2 regions of the Streptomyces sp. NPDC101194 genome follow, and region 2 is predicted to be linked to the other one. Evidence: riboswitches for the same ligand, from Rfam matches in the RefSeq annotation. Region 2 holds a riboswitch; the other holds the start of a gene.
What was found. Region 2 has a riboswitch for cobalamin ahead of ACIRP2_RS26750 (CoA-acylating methylmalonate-semialdehyde dehydrogenase). Riboswitches for the same ligand answer to the same signal wherever they lie in the genome.

Region 1: linked by a shared signal. The riboswitch ahead of ACIRP2_RS34295 (prenyltransferase/squalene oxidase repeat-containing protein) and the one ahead of ACIRP2_RS26750 (CoA-acylating methylmalonate-semialdehyde dehydrogenase) in region 2 are both predicted to bind cobalamin.

The regions. Positions count from the first base shown of each region.
Region 1 is NZ_JBIWOS010000013.1:165-7,375, forward strand. Features, by position in the region: gene ACIRP2_RS34290 (hypothetical protein) at 1-1,408, opposite strand, end outside; cobalamin riboswitch at 1,505-1,644, opposite strand; cobalamin riboswitch at 1,717-1,857, shown strand; gene ACIRP2_RS34295 (prenyltransferase/squalene oxidase repeat-containing protein) at 2,000-4,612, shown strand; gene ACIRP2_RS34300 (hypothetical protein) at 4,609-5,529, shown strand; gene ACIRP2_RS34305 (energy-coupling factor transporter transmembrane component T) at 5,534-6,721, shown strand; gene ACIRP2_RS34310 (ABC transporter ATP-binding protein) at 6,718-7,211, shown strand, end outside.
Region 2 is NZ_JBIWOS010000008.1:2,182-9,392, reverse strand. Features, by position in the region: gene ACIRP2_RS26750 (CoA-acylating methylmalonate-semialdehyde dehydrogenase) at 1-818, opposite strand, end outside; cobalamin riboswitch at 1,010-1,195, opposite strand; gene ACIRP2_RS26745 (ABC transporter substrate-binding protein) at 1,244-2,164, shown strand; gene ACIRP2_RS26740 (short-chain fatty acyl-CoA regulator family protein) at 2,168-3,544, opposite strand; gene aceA (isocitrate lyase) at 4,013-5,299, shown strand; gene aceB (malate synthase A) at 5,380-6,978, shown strand; gene ACIRP2_RS26725 (3-hydroxybutyryl-CoA dehydrogenase) at 6,975-7,211, shown strand, end outside.

The DNA of each region.
Region 1 (7,211 bases), on a different contig from region 2:
CACCCCACCGCAGGGCGATCGTGTCGCCCACATTGATGACCTTGTCGCGGGCCGCACCCGCGAAGGAGGAGCCGTCGACGCTGACCTTCCAGGTGTTGGAGCCGCTGTTGGCCTTGCCGTTGACCGCCGTGATCGTGCCGGTGCCGGAGGACGGCGCGACGCTGCTGACGCATCCGGACGGGGCCGCGGAGGTCACCGCGGCGTTGAGGACGTCACCGAGGGTGGTGGTCGTCCCGGTCGGCGTGAAGGACACCGAGCAGACCTTGAGGTTGCCCGCGCCGTCGTCGACGGTCAGCGCGAGCTTCGTGGCCGTCCCGGCGGTGAAGGTGGACTGGGCCACCCACTGCGGGGCTCCGGGGGTGACCGGGACGGGCGGGGCAGCGGTGAATCCGCCGCCTGCGACGGCGCGCAGGGCGTCGATGGAGGCGTAGGCGGTCGGCGCGGTGTCGGAGGGCTTGTACTTGAAGCCCCCCGCCGGGTTGTACTGGTTGGCTATCAGGAAGTCGATCGGCGTCTTGCCGCTGCCGGTGAGGAAGTCGCCGGTCTGGGGGTTGAAACCACAGGCGTTGAGGCCCGCGACGCCCCAGCCGTTGGAACTGGTGTTGACCCCGTAGAGGGAGTTGAACGCGCCGCTGGGGGAGACGAGGGTGCTCTTGAGGAAGTTCTTCGCCTGGACGACGTCGGCGTCGGTGTTCGAGACGCCGGAGACGCAGAGCGCGGCCATGGCGGCGCCGGTCATGTCGACGTCGCTCGTGGAATTCAGAACGGTGGGGTTGCCCTCGCCCTTCTGGTAGGTCCAGCCTCCGTCGACGTGCTGGTTGGCGCGGATGCGGGTGACCATGGAGTCGGTCAGCGCCTGCGGAACGCGGTTCGTGCCGCCCTGGGTCTTGGCGCCGCCCAGCGCGAGGGCGGCGAAGACGGTGCCGTTGAAGTTTCCGGACGGGCCGAAGTAGCCCGCCTCGGCCGTCTGCCAGTAGGAGTAGACGTGCGCGATGAGGTTGCGCGAGGCGGAGACGCGGGCCGGGTCGATACCGGCGGCGTAGGCGTTGAGGGTGCCGCGCTCGTAGTCGGTGGCCACCGGGGAGGCCTGCGGCCAGCCCGCCGTCGAGAGCAGGTTGCGGTAGACGGCGCGCGCGTTCTTCGTGGTGTCGCCGCCGGGGTAGACGTCCACCACGGCGGTTCCGGCGGCCGCGAAGGTGGTGAACGCCCACTCGTTGGACAGTCCGCTGCCCGCGTACGAACCGTCCGCGGCCTGAAGGGACTTGAGATAGGTCACACCATTGGTCTTGGACGTGGCGATCTGCGCGGGCGACGAGGTCGCGAAGGCCGGCAGCGCGGTGAGGGCGAGGGCTCCGAGCGCGGCGGGCACCGCGAGCGTGAGGCGGCGGGAGGTGCGGGGACGGGACATGGCCTGCTCCTGGAATGAGGGACGCCGACCTGACCGAGGCTCGTGCGGGCGGGCGGCCCGGAGCACAGTGGCGGCCGTCCGAACGCGTGGTACGGCTTGGGATTTGCATCACCAGATGGGCATTCGGGCTCGGTGACGGCCCCCTGCCGTCCCACACCGCTGCGCGTCAGCCCCGGATTCGCACCAGGTTCCCCCATGTGGCAGCCCAGGACGCTACCCGAGTGTTCAAGGGTCCGCCAGCTGTCGAGAGCGGTCTCGATCGAGCGGGACCTGAGCCTGTCATCTGAGACACAGACCACCTTGACGGTGTCTTTCTCCGCGTGGTCCACTCCGACTGATAAGCACTCAGCTCCAGGGGAAGCCGGTCGGAATCCGGCGCTGACCCGCAACCGTAGGCCCGGCACCGTCCCGGGCGAGTCGGAATGCCTGGGGCCAGGTTTTTGCAGCGAGAAACGCCGTCGCGGACTACGGCGTGGTTCGAAACGGCTTCCCCGCGGCCCTTCCCGCTGCGGGAGCTCTTTTGCCACGCGCTGGTCCGCCCGGCCGACACGAGGGGCCGTGGTGGGGACCGCACAGCAATCAAAGCAACGCATGGGGCACAAGGGACTGTTGTCGCTCACATCTGCGGCGCTGCTGACCTTCGCCGCGGGCGTGACCTTCGCGGGCGGGACGGCGCCCGCATCGGCCGATCCGATCGAGCAGTGCACAGCCACCAGCGGCGCCCTCGTCGCCGTGGACTTCGGCCCCTTCGGCGGCAAGGTGGAGAAGGGCTGCGACACCACCCCCACCACTGGCTACGAACTGCTGCAGACAGCCGGGTTCACCATGGAGGGCACCGTCCACGACGGCCCCGCCTTCATCTGCCGCATCGGCAAGGGCACCGGTACGCAGTACCCCACGCCCGACAAGGAGAGCTGCGTCCTCACGCCGCAGGCGACGGCCTACTGGTCGTACTGGACCGCCTCGCCCGGGCAGCGGAAGTGGTCCTACAGCCAGCAGGGGGCCATGGCCCGGCACCCGAAGCCCGGCGACGTGGAGGCCTGGGTCTACGGCGGCACCGACATCGCCGGCACGAAGGGCAAGCCGTCCTTCACTCCGGACGACGTTCGCGGTTTCACCACCCCCGACCCCACCGTTCCGACGTCTCCGCCCAAGGTTCCGGCCGGTCGGGTCGACGTGCCCGCGACCACCCGCTGGGTCACCGGCACGCTGACGGACGGCGAGCGCGTCGTCGACGAGGGCTCCACCACCCCGAACCACTTCCTCACCACAGAAGCGGTGTTCGCCCTCGCGGCGGCCGACCGCAAGAGCCCGGTGGCGAAGAAGATCGCCGACTTCCTCGCCACGCCCGTGCAGACCGACGCGTACGCCTACCCGGCCGGCAAGGACGGGATCCCCGACGCCACCGCCGCGGCCCGCCTCGCCCTCGTCGCCGAGGCCACCGGCAAGGATCCCCGCGCGTTCGGCGGGCACGACCTGCTCGGCGACCTCGTGAAGTATGCCTGCCCCCGCGACATCGGCGACGGCGAGACGATCAAGGGCTGCTTCACCAAGGGCGACTTCCGTACTACCGGCCAGGCCGACGCCCAGGCCATGGCCGTCATCGCCCTCGTCAACGCCGGTATGACGCCCCCGGCAGGTTCCGTGGCCCGGCTGACCGTCCTCCAGTGCGAGGACGGCGGGTTCACCAGTGTCCTCATCCGGCCCGGCAGCCCGGGATGTGAGAGCGAGGCGGGCGCCACCGGCCTGATCGCCCTGGCCCTTGAACGGGCCGGAGGCCACGAGGCGGTGCTCCAGAAGGCCCGTGGCTACCTCAAGAGGTCCCAGCTGGCGACCGGCGCCTGGCCCGCCGTCTACTACGAGACGACCGGCAACCCGGCAGCCACCGCCTGGGCCGCCCAGGCGCTGCGCGCCCTCGGTGACGAGGCGTTCGCGGACGCGGGAGTCTCCTGGCTCTCCCAGCGCCAGCTCCCGTCAGGCGGGTTCGGCTTCGCCGAGGACGACACGGATTCCCGCCTGTACCCCACGGCGACGGCCGCGCTCGCGGGCGCCGGCGGCGATCTCGCCGCCCTGACCGCCAAGCCGGTCGAACCGCCGACCCCGACCGACCCCCCGACCACACCGCCGGCCGGTGAGGGGCCCGACGCGAAGAAGGGTGTCGCGTACCTGACGGCCCCGTCCCGGCTGGTCCAGGGGCGGTTCTACGAGAGCCAGCCCGGCACCGGCTTCGCCGACTACGGCCTGACCATCGACGGCGCGTACGCCCTCGCCGCCACCGGCGAGGGCAACGCCGCCCTGCGCCGCATCGTCGACTTCATGGACAAGGGCGGCAAGGACGGGCAGAAGCGCGGGATCCACGAGTGGACCCTCGTCGGCACGAAGTACGCGAACGGCGGCTCCATCGGCAAGGCGGCCGTGCTCGCCGAGGCCGTGGGCCGCGACCCCCGGAACTTCGGCGGCCAGGACTTGATCGCCGCCCTCTCCGAGATCACCTGCCAGGCGAAGACCTCGACCCTGCAGGAATGCGCGGCCAAGGGCAACTACGCCTACGCCACCTCCGTCTTCAAGCAGTCCCTCGGCGTCATGGCCCAGCTCCGCGCCGGCGAGAAGACCGCCGCGGCCGAGCCTGCCGCCTACCTCAAGAGCCTGCAGACCCCCTCGGGCGCCTGGGTCAGCCTCATCGGCGAGCCCAGCGGCCCCGAAGTGGACTCCACCGCCATGGCCGCCATGACCGTGGACCTCCTCCCCGACGCAGACTCCCAGGCGGCGGTCGACAAGGCACTGGCCTGGCTCGCGACCCAGCAGAAGGAGGACGGCGGCTTCAACGTCGCCAAGGGCGGCCAGACCGGCTCCGACCTGCGCGCCTCCGCCCAGGCCGTCGGCGGCACCACCGGCATCTCCTTCGGCGTCCTGACCCGCGACCTGACCGGCACCACCCCTGAGCCGATCCCCAGCACGTCCGGAGGCACCTCGGGCGGCACGTCCGGCGGCAACGGCTCGCCCGTCATCGTGACGCCGGGCGAGAACGGCGGCGGCACCGGCTCTGCGGGCGGCTCTCGCTCCGGGTCGGCCGGTGGTCCGCTCGCCTCCACCGGAGCCCAGGTCGGCGCCCTCGCCGCCGCGGCTCTGGTCCTGACCCTCGGCGGCTGGAGCCTCACCCGCGCCGCGAAGCGCCGCCGCGTGACGCCGGGGAGCGAGGCATGAGCCACAACCGCTTTATGCGGGCGCTGGCGCGAACGGCCGCCGCGATGGGGCTGGCGGCGGCGGCGCTCGCCGCCACCGCGGCCCCGGCCGGGGCCGCGCCGCAGCCGATGGGCCAGTGCACCACCTCCTCGGGGGTCGTGCTCGCGGTGGACTTCAGCCACTGGGGCGGTCCCGTCTACCGCTCCTGTGGTACCACCCCGACCACCGGCTACGAGCTCCTCAACCAGGGCGGCTGGGCCACTACGGGTACGGGCCACGACGGCCCCGCCTTCATCTGCCGGATCGGCTACAGCGGCCACCAGGGCGGCAAGCAGTTCCCGACGCCGCAGCAGGACGACTGCGTCCTGACCCCGCCCGCCTCCGCCTACTGGTCGTACTGGCACGCCGACCCCGGGCAGAACACCTGGCAGTACAGCCAGCTCGGCGCCATGCTCTACAAGCCCAAGCCCGGCAGCGTCGACCTGTGGATCTTCGGTGGAACGAACATCGAGGGCACCGAGGGCAGGCCCACCGTCACCCCCGACCAGCTGCGCGCCAAGAACACCAAGCCCACCGGCGGACCCACACCCCAGGACACCCGCACCGCCAAGCCGCTCCCTCCGAACGTCAACACCGGGCCCAAGCCCGAGAACCCGCCCCCGGCCGCTCCGGCGACGACACCGCCGCCGAGCGCCACGGCCCCGGAGAGCCCCTCTCCCTCGGCGAGCCCCTCCGAGAGCATCACCCCGACCCCGTCGGCCAGTGCCCCCGCGGCAGCGGCGCCGGCCCCCAGCCCCCAGGTCGTCGAGGCGGCCCCCGCCGCGGACGCGAAGCACGACGTGGGCTCGTACCTGCCCGCCGTCGCCACCGGAGCGCTGGTGCTGCTGATCGGCGCCGCCGCCGTGTTCGCCGCCAAGCGCCGCCGCCGTACGGAGTAGCCGCGTGGCACCTGCCCTCCCCGCGGCACCGGTGAAGCCGCCCGCGTCCGGCCCGGCGCCGGACGCGGGCGGCCGCCGTCTGCCCCGCACCCTGCATCCGGTCGCCTGGTGGATCTGGGCTCTGGCCCTGGCCACCGCCGTCAGCCGCACCAACAACCCGCTGCTGCTCTTCCTCGTCCTTGCGGTCCTCGGCTACGTCATCACCATGCGCCGCACCGAGGCCCCCTGGGCCCGCGGCTTCAAGTACTACCTGTACCTGGCCCTCACCGTGGTCACCATCCGCGTTCTGTTCCGCGCGGTCTTCGCCACCGGCATCACCCCCCGCGACCACTTCCTGTTCTCCCTCCCTCACATCCCCACGCCCGACTGGTACGCCGGTATCCAACTCGGCGGCCCCGTCTCCCTGGAGGCGCTGCTCTCCGCAGCGACGGACGGGCTGCGCCTGGCCTGCATGCTCTGCTGCATCGGCGCCGCCAACACCCTCGCCAACCCCAAACGGGCCCTGCGCGTCCTGCCCGGAGCCCTCTACGAACTGGGCGTCGCCGTCACCGTCTCCCTCAGCGTCGCACCCCAACTCGTACAGAGCGTGCAACGCGTACACCGGGCCAAACGGCTGCGGGCCGGCCGCTCCACGGGCCTGCGCGCCCTGCGCGGCATCATCGTCCCCGTCCTCGAAGACGCCCTGGAACGCTCCCTGCGCCTGGCCGCGGCCATGGACTCGCGCGGCTACGGCCGGGCCGGTACCGCCACCCGCCGCTCCCGCCGGGCCACCGGCGCCCTCATGCTGCTCGGCATGTGCGGCCTGTGCACCGGGGCCTACGGACTCCTCGACGCCACCGCCCCCAAGCTGCTCGGCCTCCCCGCCATGGGCGCGGGCGCGCTGCTGTGCTTCGCCGGGCTCCGCCTCGGCGGCCGCCGCATCACCCGGACCACCTACCGGCCCGACCCCTGGCACTTCGCCGAATGGGCCGTTGCCGGCTGCGGGGTCCTCTCCGCCGTCCTCCTCTTCGCCAACGTCGGCTTCAACGCCGCCGAGCTCAACCCCTCCATCTATCCGCTCAGCTGGCCGACCCTGCCCCTGGTTCCGGCCGCGGCCATCCTCCTGGCAGGGACCGCCGGGTTCCTGGCACCACCGCCGGCTCCGGCTGCCCGGCCCACCGTCCCCGCCCAGCGCACCGAGGAACCCAAGTGATCACCTTCGACCAGGTCACCGTCCAGTACGAGGACACGGCCGAGCCGGTCCTGCGCGATATGGACCTCACCGTGGACGAAGGCGAGCTCTGTCTGGTCGTCGGCCACACCGGCGTCGGCAAGTCCACCCTCCTCGGCGCCGTCAACGGACTCGTCCCGCACTTCACCGGCGGCACCCTCTACGGCCGGGTCACCGTCGACGGCCGCGACACCGCCGACCACCCGCCCCGCGAACTCGCCGACGTGGTGGGCGTGGTGGGACAGGACCCGCTCGACGGCTTCGTCACCGACACCGTCGAGGAGGAACTCGCCTACGCCATGGAGCAACTGGCTGTCCCGCCCGCCACGATGCGCAAGCGCGTCGAGGAGACCCTCGACCTCCTCGGCCTCGCCGACCTGCGCCACCGCTCCCTGCACGAACTCTCCGGCGGCCAACAGCAACGCGTGGCCATCGGCTCCGTCCTCACCGCCCACCCCCGCATCCTCGTCCT
Region 2 (7,211 bases):
GCGCCGATGAGAGCGTCGACGGCCTGGTCGATGTCCGCGTCGGGCATCACGATCATGTGGTTCTTGGCTCCGCCGAAGCACTGGGCGCGCTTGCCGTGGGCCGCCGCGGTGGCGTAGATGTGCGCGGCGACAGGAGTGGAGCCGACGAACCCGAGGGCCTGCACACGCGGGTCCTCGAGGAGGGTGTCGACGGACTCTTCGCCGCCGTTGACGACGTTGAGGACGCCCGGCGGCAGCCCGGCTTCGAGGAACAGCTCCGCGAGCCGCAGCGGTACGGACGGGTCGCGCTCGGACGGCTTGAGGATGAACGCGTTGCCGCAGGCAAGCGCGGGGGCTGCCTGCCAGAGCGGGATCATGGCGGGGAAGTTGAAGGGGGTGATGCCTGCGACGACGCCGAGCGGGGAGCGCAGCGAGTGCACGTCGATGCCGGTGCCAGCATTGTCGGTGAACTCGCCCTTGAGCAGGTGCGGGATCCCGGCGGCGAACTCGACTACCTCCAGGCCGCGTTGGAGATCACCGTGAGCGTCGGCGACAGTCTTGCCGTGCTCGGCGGACAGCAGCCGGGCCAGGCTGTCCCGCTCGCCCTCGACGAGTTGGAGGAAGCGCAGCAGCACGCGGGCCCGTCGCTGCGGGTTCCACTGGCCCCATTCCGCCTGCGCCTCCTCGGCGTTGGCGATGGCGGCCTCGGCGTCGGCCCGTCCGGCCAGGGGTACGCGCGCCTGGACGGCGCCGGTGTTGGGGTCGTACACGTCGGCGAAGAGACCGGACATACCGGTGGTGTGCTTTCCGCCGATAAAATGGGTGAGTTCACGGACCATGGGTGCCTGCTCTCGTCAGGTTGGATCCGGGGATGGCACGGCGAACCGGCGGACGGCACCCGCATGGGAGTGCGCCGCTGTGGTACGCCGTGAGAACTACGAGCGCATGGAAGTGGTGTGTGTGCGCTCCGCCGGATCACCAGGGTCGTGGGTACAAACCGGTGCCATGCGTGTCTGCTCCATCCTCGTGGACAACACGGAACATCCGCGGCCGGTATCCTGACTCCCGGATCCCCGCGTGCCGCCCGCCTTCCCGACAGCCCTCGTCAGTGGCGTGTGGATGGCAGCACACTCCCCGGTCACAGTGGCGGGACCGTGCCGGTTTCTCACCGGCTTCCCTGCACCGCGGACCTTGTGCCACGAACATATAGTTGGACGTCCTAGTAAGTCCAGACCCACCACTCGGGCGGGCCTAGAGTCGCGGTATGCGCATCGTCTCCCTGCTCCCGGCTGCAACGGACATCGTGGCGGACCTCGGGCTTGTCTCCGACCTGGTCGGACGCACCCACGAATGCGACTGGCCGCCCGCCGCGGTCGCCTCCGTGCCCGTCGTCACCCGCGCCGAATTCGACGCGGACGACCTCAGCAGCCGGGAGATCTCCGAGGCGGTCGGCGGGGCCGCCCACTCCGGCTCCTCGCTCTACACCCTGGACACGGTGGCGCTTGCCGCGCTCGCACCGGACGTCCTGCTCACCCAGGACCTGTGCGATGTCTGCGCGGTGTCCTACGAGGACGTCTCCCGGGCGGTGCGCGTGATGGACACCGGTCCCCGGGTGCTGAGCCTGGAACCGACGACCCTCGGCGATGTCCTGGACTGCCTGGTCACCGTAGGAGACCTGCTCGGGGTACGGGAGCGGGCCGAGCGGCGCCGCACCGAGCTGCACGACAGGCTCGACGAAGTCCGCCGGCTCACCAGGGGCCGGAATCGGCCGCGGGTCGTCGCCATCGAATGGCTCGACCCACTGTGGCCGGCGGGCCATTGGGTCCCGGAGCAGATCGCCGCTGCGGGTGGGGAAGCCCTGCTGGCAGCGCCCGGTGAGCACACGAAGCCGATGACGTGGGAGTTGGTACGCGCCGCACGCCCGGATGTGGTCCTCGTCCTGCCCTGCGGCTTCCCGCCCGAACGGACCCTGGCGGAGATCGGCCTGCTCACCGGACTGCCGGGCTGGGAAGAGCTGCCCGCCGTGCGTGCCGGGGAGGTGTGGGTCCTGGACGGTCCCGCGTACTTCAACCGGCCGGGCCCGCGCGTGGTCCGCGGCGCCGAGGTGCTCGCCCACGTCCTGCACGGTGTACGGGCAGGGGATCCGGTGACCGAGGCGGAAGCCCGACGGCTGGGCCGGGCGTGATGCTCACGCGCGGTCGGGGGCCACGGGGTAAGGAATAAAGGTGCTGCTGTTCTCGTCGACGGCCAGGGGCCGTCCGAGGGGCGGCACGGCACGCTGGGGGCAGTCGAGCCGTTCGCAGAGCCGGCAGCCCATACCGATGGGGGTGGCCGCCGCCGCGTTGTCGAGGTCGAGGCCCTCGGAGTAGACCAGCCGGGAGGCGTGCCGGATCTCGCAACCGAGGCCGATCGCGAAGGTCTTGCCGGGCTCGCCCCAGCCGCCGCGGTGGCGGGTCACGGCGCGCGCGGTCCACAGGTACCGCTGCCCGTCGGGCATGGCGGCGACCTGGACGTGGATGCGGCCGGGCGCGGCAAAGGCCTCATAGACGTTCCACAACGGGCAGGTGCCGCCCGCGCGGGAGAAGTGGAATCCGGTGGCGGACTGTCGCTTGGACATGTTCCCGGCCCGGTCGACCCGGACGAAGGAGAAGGGAACCCCGCGCAGCCTGGGGCGTTGCAGGGTGCTGAGCCGGTGGCAGACGGTCTCGTAGCCGAGACCGAAGTGGTCGGTGAGCCGCTCGATGTCGTACCGGAACTCCTCGGCAGCCGCGTGAAAGGCGCCGTACGGGAGGATCAGCGCGGCCGCGAAGTAGTTCGCGATGCCGATCCGGGCCAGGCCGTGCGCGGGGGAACCCTGCGCGAAGTCCTCGGCGGCCAGCCGGTCCAGCTCCGCCCCGTACTCCAGCAGGGCTAGCTGGGTGGCCATCCGGAACGCCTGCTGGCCCGGCCGCAGCCGCCCGGACAGGTGCAGGACCCGAGCCCCGGCGTCGAAGTGGTGGAGGCGGTCGGAGTCGGACGCGAGACGGATCCCGTGGTGGCCGGTGAGGCGGTCCGACAGCATCCGGACGACCTCCCCGGGACGGAGACCGATCCGCTGAGCCAGGGCTTCGGCGGCGAGGTCGGTGTCGTGGAGGTAGTTCTGGCGGCGGTAGAAGAACTCTCGGATCTCCTCGTGTGGTGAGCGCGGCGCGGCCGGGCCACCGTCCCGCCCGTCCTCGGTGTCCGCCAGTCGCTCCGCCAAAAGCTGGCTCCGCCGGCCCAGGTCCAGCAGCACGGAGGCGACGGCCGGCATCCGGGCGGCCAGTTCGGCCAGGTCGGAGGGGGAGACCCGGGCATCGGCGACCTCGCTCGCCAGAGCCTCGCGGAGATCGGCGACGAGTCGGCTGGTGTCACGCTCCGAGAAGAACCCGGGGTCGACCCCGAACGCCTCGGTGAGCCGCAGCAGGACGGGCACGGTGAGCGGGCGGGAGTCGTGCTCCATCTGGTTGAGGTAGCTCGGTGAGATGCCCAGCACCCTGGCCAGATCGGCCTGGGTCATGCGGCTCTCCTCGCGCAGCCTGCGCAGCCGCGTACGTCTTGCTCACCTGGCTCGTTCGGCTCGTTCGGCTCGTTCGGCTCGTTCGGCTCGTTCGGCTCGTTCGGCTCGTTCGGCTCGTTCGGCTCGTTCGGCTCGTTCGGCTCGTTCGCTTCAGGCTACGCGCGATTCTCCCGCCGCCAACCTTTGCAACCTTGGCAAATCCGTGCCGGAAGATTCGCAGAACTTGGCACATGTACCTCATTGATGGCACTGCGTGCCGCTGCCAGAGTCTGTCGTGCGGCCCGCCGGACCCGGCGGCCCAGGCGGACAGTTCGGGCACGGCTCATGCCCTGACGTCGGAGATCCCGGCAGTCCGACCCGGCTGACCTGCATCATTGCTCAGCTCCTCCCCAGGTGGGGCCGGCGGCCGCAACCCACGTTCAAGGCACACAGTGCCAATTTCCCGTCTCTAGGGACAGGCATTGGCAGAAGCGACTGATGGAGACGGTGACGGTCATGGCAGACACGAACACGACGGCTGCGGCCGAGCAGCTGGCGCGGCGGTGGGCCACGGACCCGCGGTGGGCGGGCATCGAGCGGACGTACACCGCCGAGGATGTCGTCCGACTCTCGGGCAGCGTCCGCGAGGAGCACACCCTGGCCCAGCGCGGCGCCGAGCGGCTGTGGCGTCAGCTCCACGAGCAGGACTACATCCACGCCCTCGGCGCGCTGACCGGTGGCCAGGCGGTGCAGCAGGTCCGGGCCGGGCTCCAGGCGATCTACCTGTCGGGCTGGCAGGTCGCCGCCGATGCCAACCAGGCCGGGCACACCTACCCCGACCAGAGCCTGTACCCGGTCAACTCCGTTCCGCAGGTTGTCCGTCGGATCAACAACGCGCTGCTGCGCGCCGACCAGATCGCCACCGCCGAGGGCGGCACCGACACGACGGACTGGCTCGCGCCGATCGTCGCGGACGCCGAGGCGGGCTTCGGCGGTCCGCTCAACGCCTTCGAGCTGACCAAGGCGATGATCGCGTCGGGCGCCGCCGGCATCCACTACGAGGACCAGCTCGCCTCCGAAAAGAAGTGCGGTCACCTCGGCGGCAAGGTCCTCGTCCCCACCTCCCAGCACATCCGTACGCTGAACGCGGCCCGTCTGGCGGCCGACATCGCGGGCATCCCGACCCTGATCATCGCCCGTACGGACGCCCTCGCGGCGACCCTGCTGACCAGTGACGTGGACGAGCATGACGCCGAGTTCTGCACGGGCGAGCGCACTGCGGAGGGCTTCTACCACGTCCGCAACGGCATGGCGCCGGTCATCGCGCGCGGCCTTGCGTACGCCCCGTACGCGGACCTGATCTGGGTGGAGACCGGCACCCCGGACCTGGAGCAGGCCCGCGAGTTCGCCGAGGCCGTCCATGCCCGGTACCCCGACCAGATGCTGGCCTACAACTGCTCGCCGTCCTTCAACTGGAAGGCGGCGCTGGACGACGACCAGATCGCCAAGTTCCAGCGCGAACTCGGCGCCATGGGCTACAAGTTCCTTTTCATCACGCTGGCCGGCTTCCACTCCCTCAACCACGGCATGTTCGACCTGGCCCGCGGCTACGCCGAGCACGGCATGACCGCCTATGTCGACCTCCAGGAGCGTGAGTTCGCCGCCCAGCAGCACGGGTTCACCGCCGTCAAGCACCAGCGGGAGGTCGGCACCGGCTACTTCGACCTCGTCTCCACCGCGGTCAACCCGGCCTCCTCCACCACCGCCCTCGCCGGCTCCACCGAGGAAGAGCAGTTCCACTAGGGCTTCCCCTCCCCGCATCCGACGGCGCCCGGGGGCCTGCCCCCGGGCGCCGACCACCCCACGCCGAGGAGCAGAACCGCATGTCATCCACGTCCCTGACCGCCGGTGTCCGAGTCCTCGGCACACCGGCCGAGCACCACGACGAGATCCTCACCCCGGAGGCGCTCGACTTCGTCGCCCGCCTCGACGCCGCGTTCGCGGACCGCCGTCTGGAGATCCTCAAGGAGCGCCGCCGCCGGACCAGCAACCTGGCCTCGGGCACGCCCCTGGACTTCTCCCGTGCCACCTCGGCGGTGCGCGCCGACCCCGACTGGCGGGTGGCTCCGCCCGCGCCCGGACTCGTCGACCGCCGCGTCGAGATCACCGGCGCGCCCAACCGCCGGATGGCCGTCCACGCCCTCAACTCCGGCGCCGAGGTGTGGATGGCCGACTTCGAGGACTCCACCGCGCCCACCTGGAACAACATCATCGACGGCCAACTGACCCTGCTCGACGCCATCGGCCGGCACATCGACTTCACCACCCCGGGGGGCAAGGAGTACCGCCTCGGCACGGACCTCGCCACGATCATGGTCCGCCCGCGCGGCTGGCACCTCCTCGAAGAACACCTGGAGATCGACGGCCGGCCCGCTCCCGCCTCGCTGGTCGACTTCGGTCTGTACTTCTTCCACTGCGCGCAGCGACAGATCGATGCCGGCCACGGCCCGTACTTCTACCTCCCCAAGCTGGAGAACCGGTACGAAGCCCGCCTGTGGAACGACATCTTCCTGTTCGCCCAGGACCTCCTCGGCATCCCGCGCGGCACTGTCCGCGCCACCGTCCTCATCGAGACGATCACCGCCGCCTTCGAGATGGAGGAGATCCTCTACGAACTGCGCGAGCACAGTGCCGGACTCAACGCCGGACGCTGGGACTACCTCTTCAGCCTCATCAAGACCTTCGGGCACCGCACCGACTTCCAGCTCCCGGACCGAGCCGCTGTCACGATGACCGCACCGTTCATGCGGGCGTACACCGAACTCCTCGTCCGCACCTGCCACCGGCGTGGCGCCCACGCCATCGGCGGAAGGGCCGCCCACGTCCCGAGCCGCGACACGGACGCCAACACTGCTGCCCTCGCCAAGGTGCGACTCGACAAGGAACGCGAGGCCGAGGACGGCTTCGACGGCTCCTGGGTCGCCCACCCCGGCCTCGTCCCCGTCTGCCGCGAGGTCTTCGACGGAGTCTTGGGCGACCGGCCGAACCAGCTGGAACGCACGCGCGAGGACGTCGAGGTCAAGGCCGCCGCCCTGCTGTCCGTCCGCCGCATCGCCGCGCCCCCCACCCGGGAGGGGATCCGCTCGAACATCGCCGTGGCCCTGCGCTACTTCGACGCCTGGCTCCGCGGCAGCGGCGCCGTCGCCCTGTACGGCCTGATGGAGGACGCCGCCACCGCCGAGATCGCCCGTGTCCAGATCTGGCAGTGGCTGCGCCACGACCGCGTGGACCGGAGCACGGTCATCGACCTCCTCGATGCCGAATGCGCCGCTCTGAAGGCTGAGAACCCGCAGGCCCGCGTGCTGGACGCACGGGAGGTGTTCGTGGACACGGCCCTCTCCATCCGGCTCCCGGCGTTCTTCACCCCGGAGACCTACTCCCGCCACCTCGTCCGCCTCACCACCGGCTCGGTGACCGCGTGAACGCCCCCTCGCACCTGCCCCCGGCTCTCTCCACACAGCGCGTGGGGATCGTCGGCGGCGGACAGATGGGCGCAGGCATGGCCGAGATCTGTGCCCGCGCCGGCCTCGACACAGTCGTCGTCGAAGCCGACGCCGCCGCCGCCCGCGCGGCCCGCGAGCGGGTGGCCGTCTCCCTGGAACGTGCCGTCCGGCGCGGAAAACTCGACCGTCTCTCCGCCGAAGACGCCCTGGCA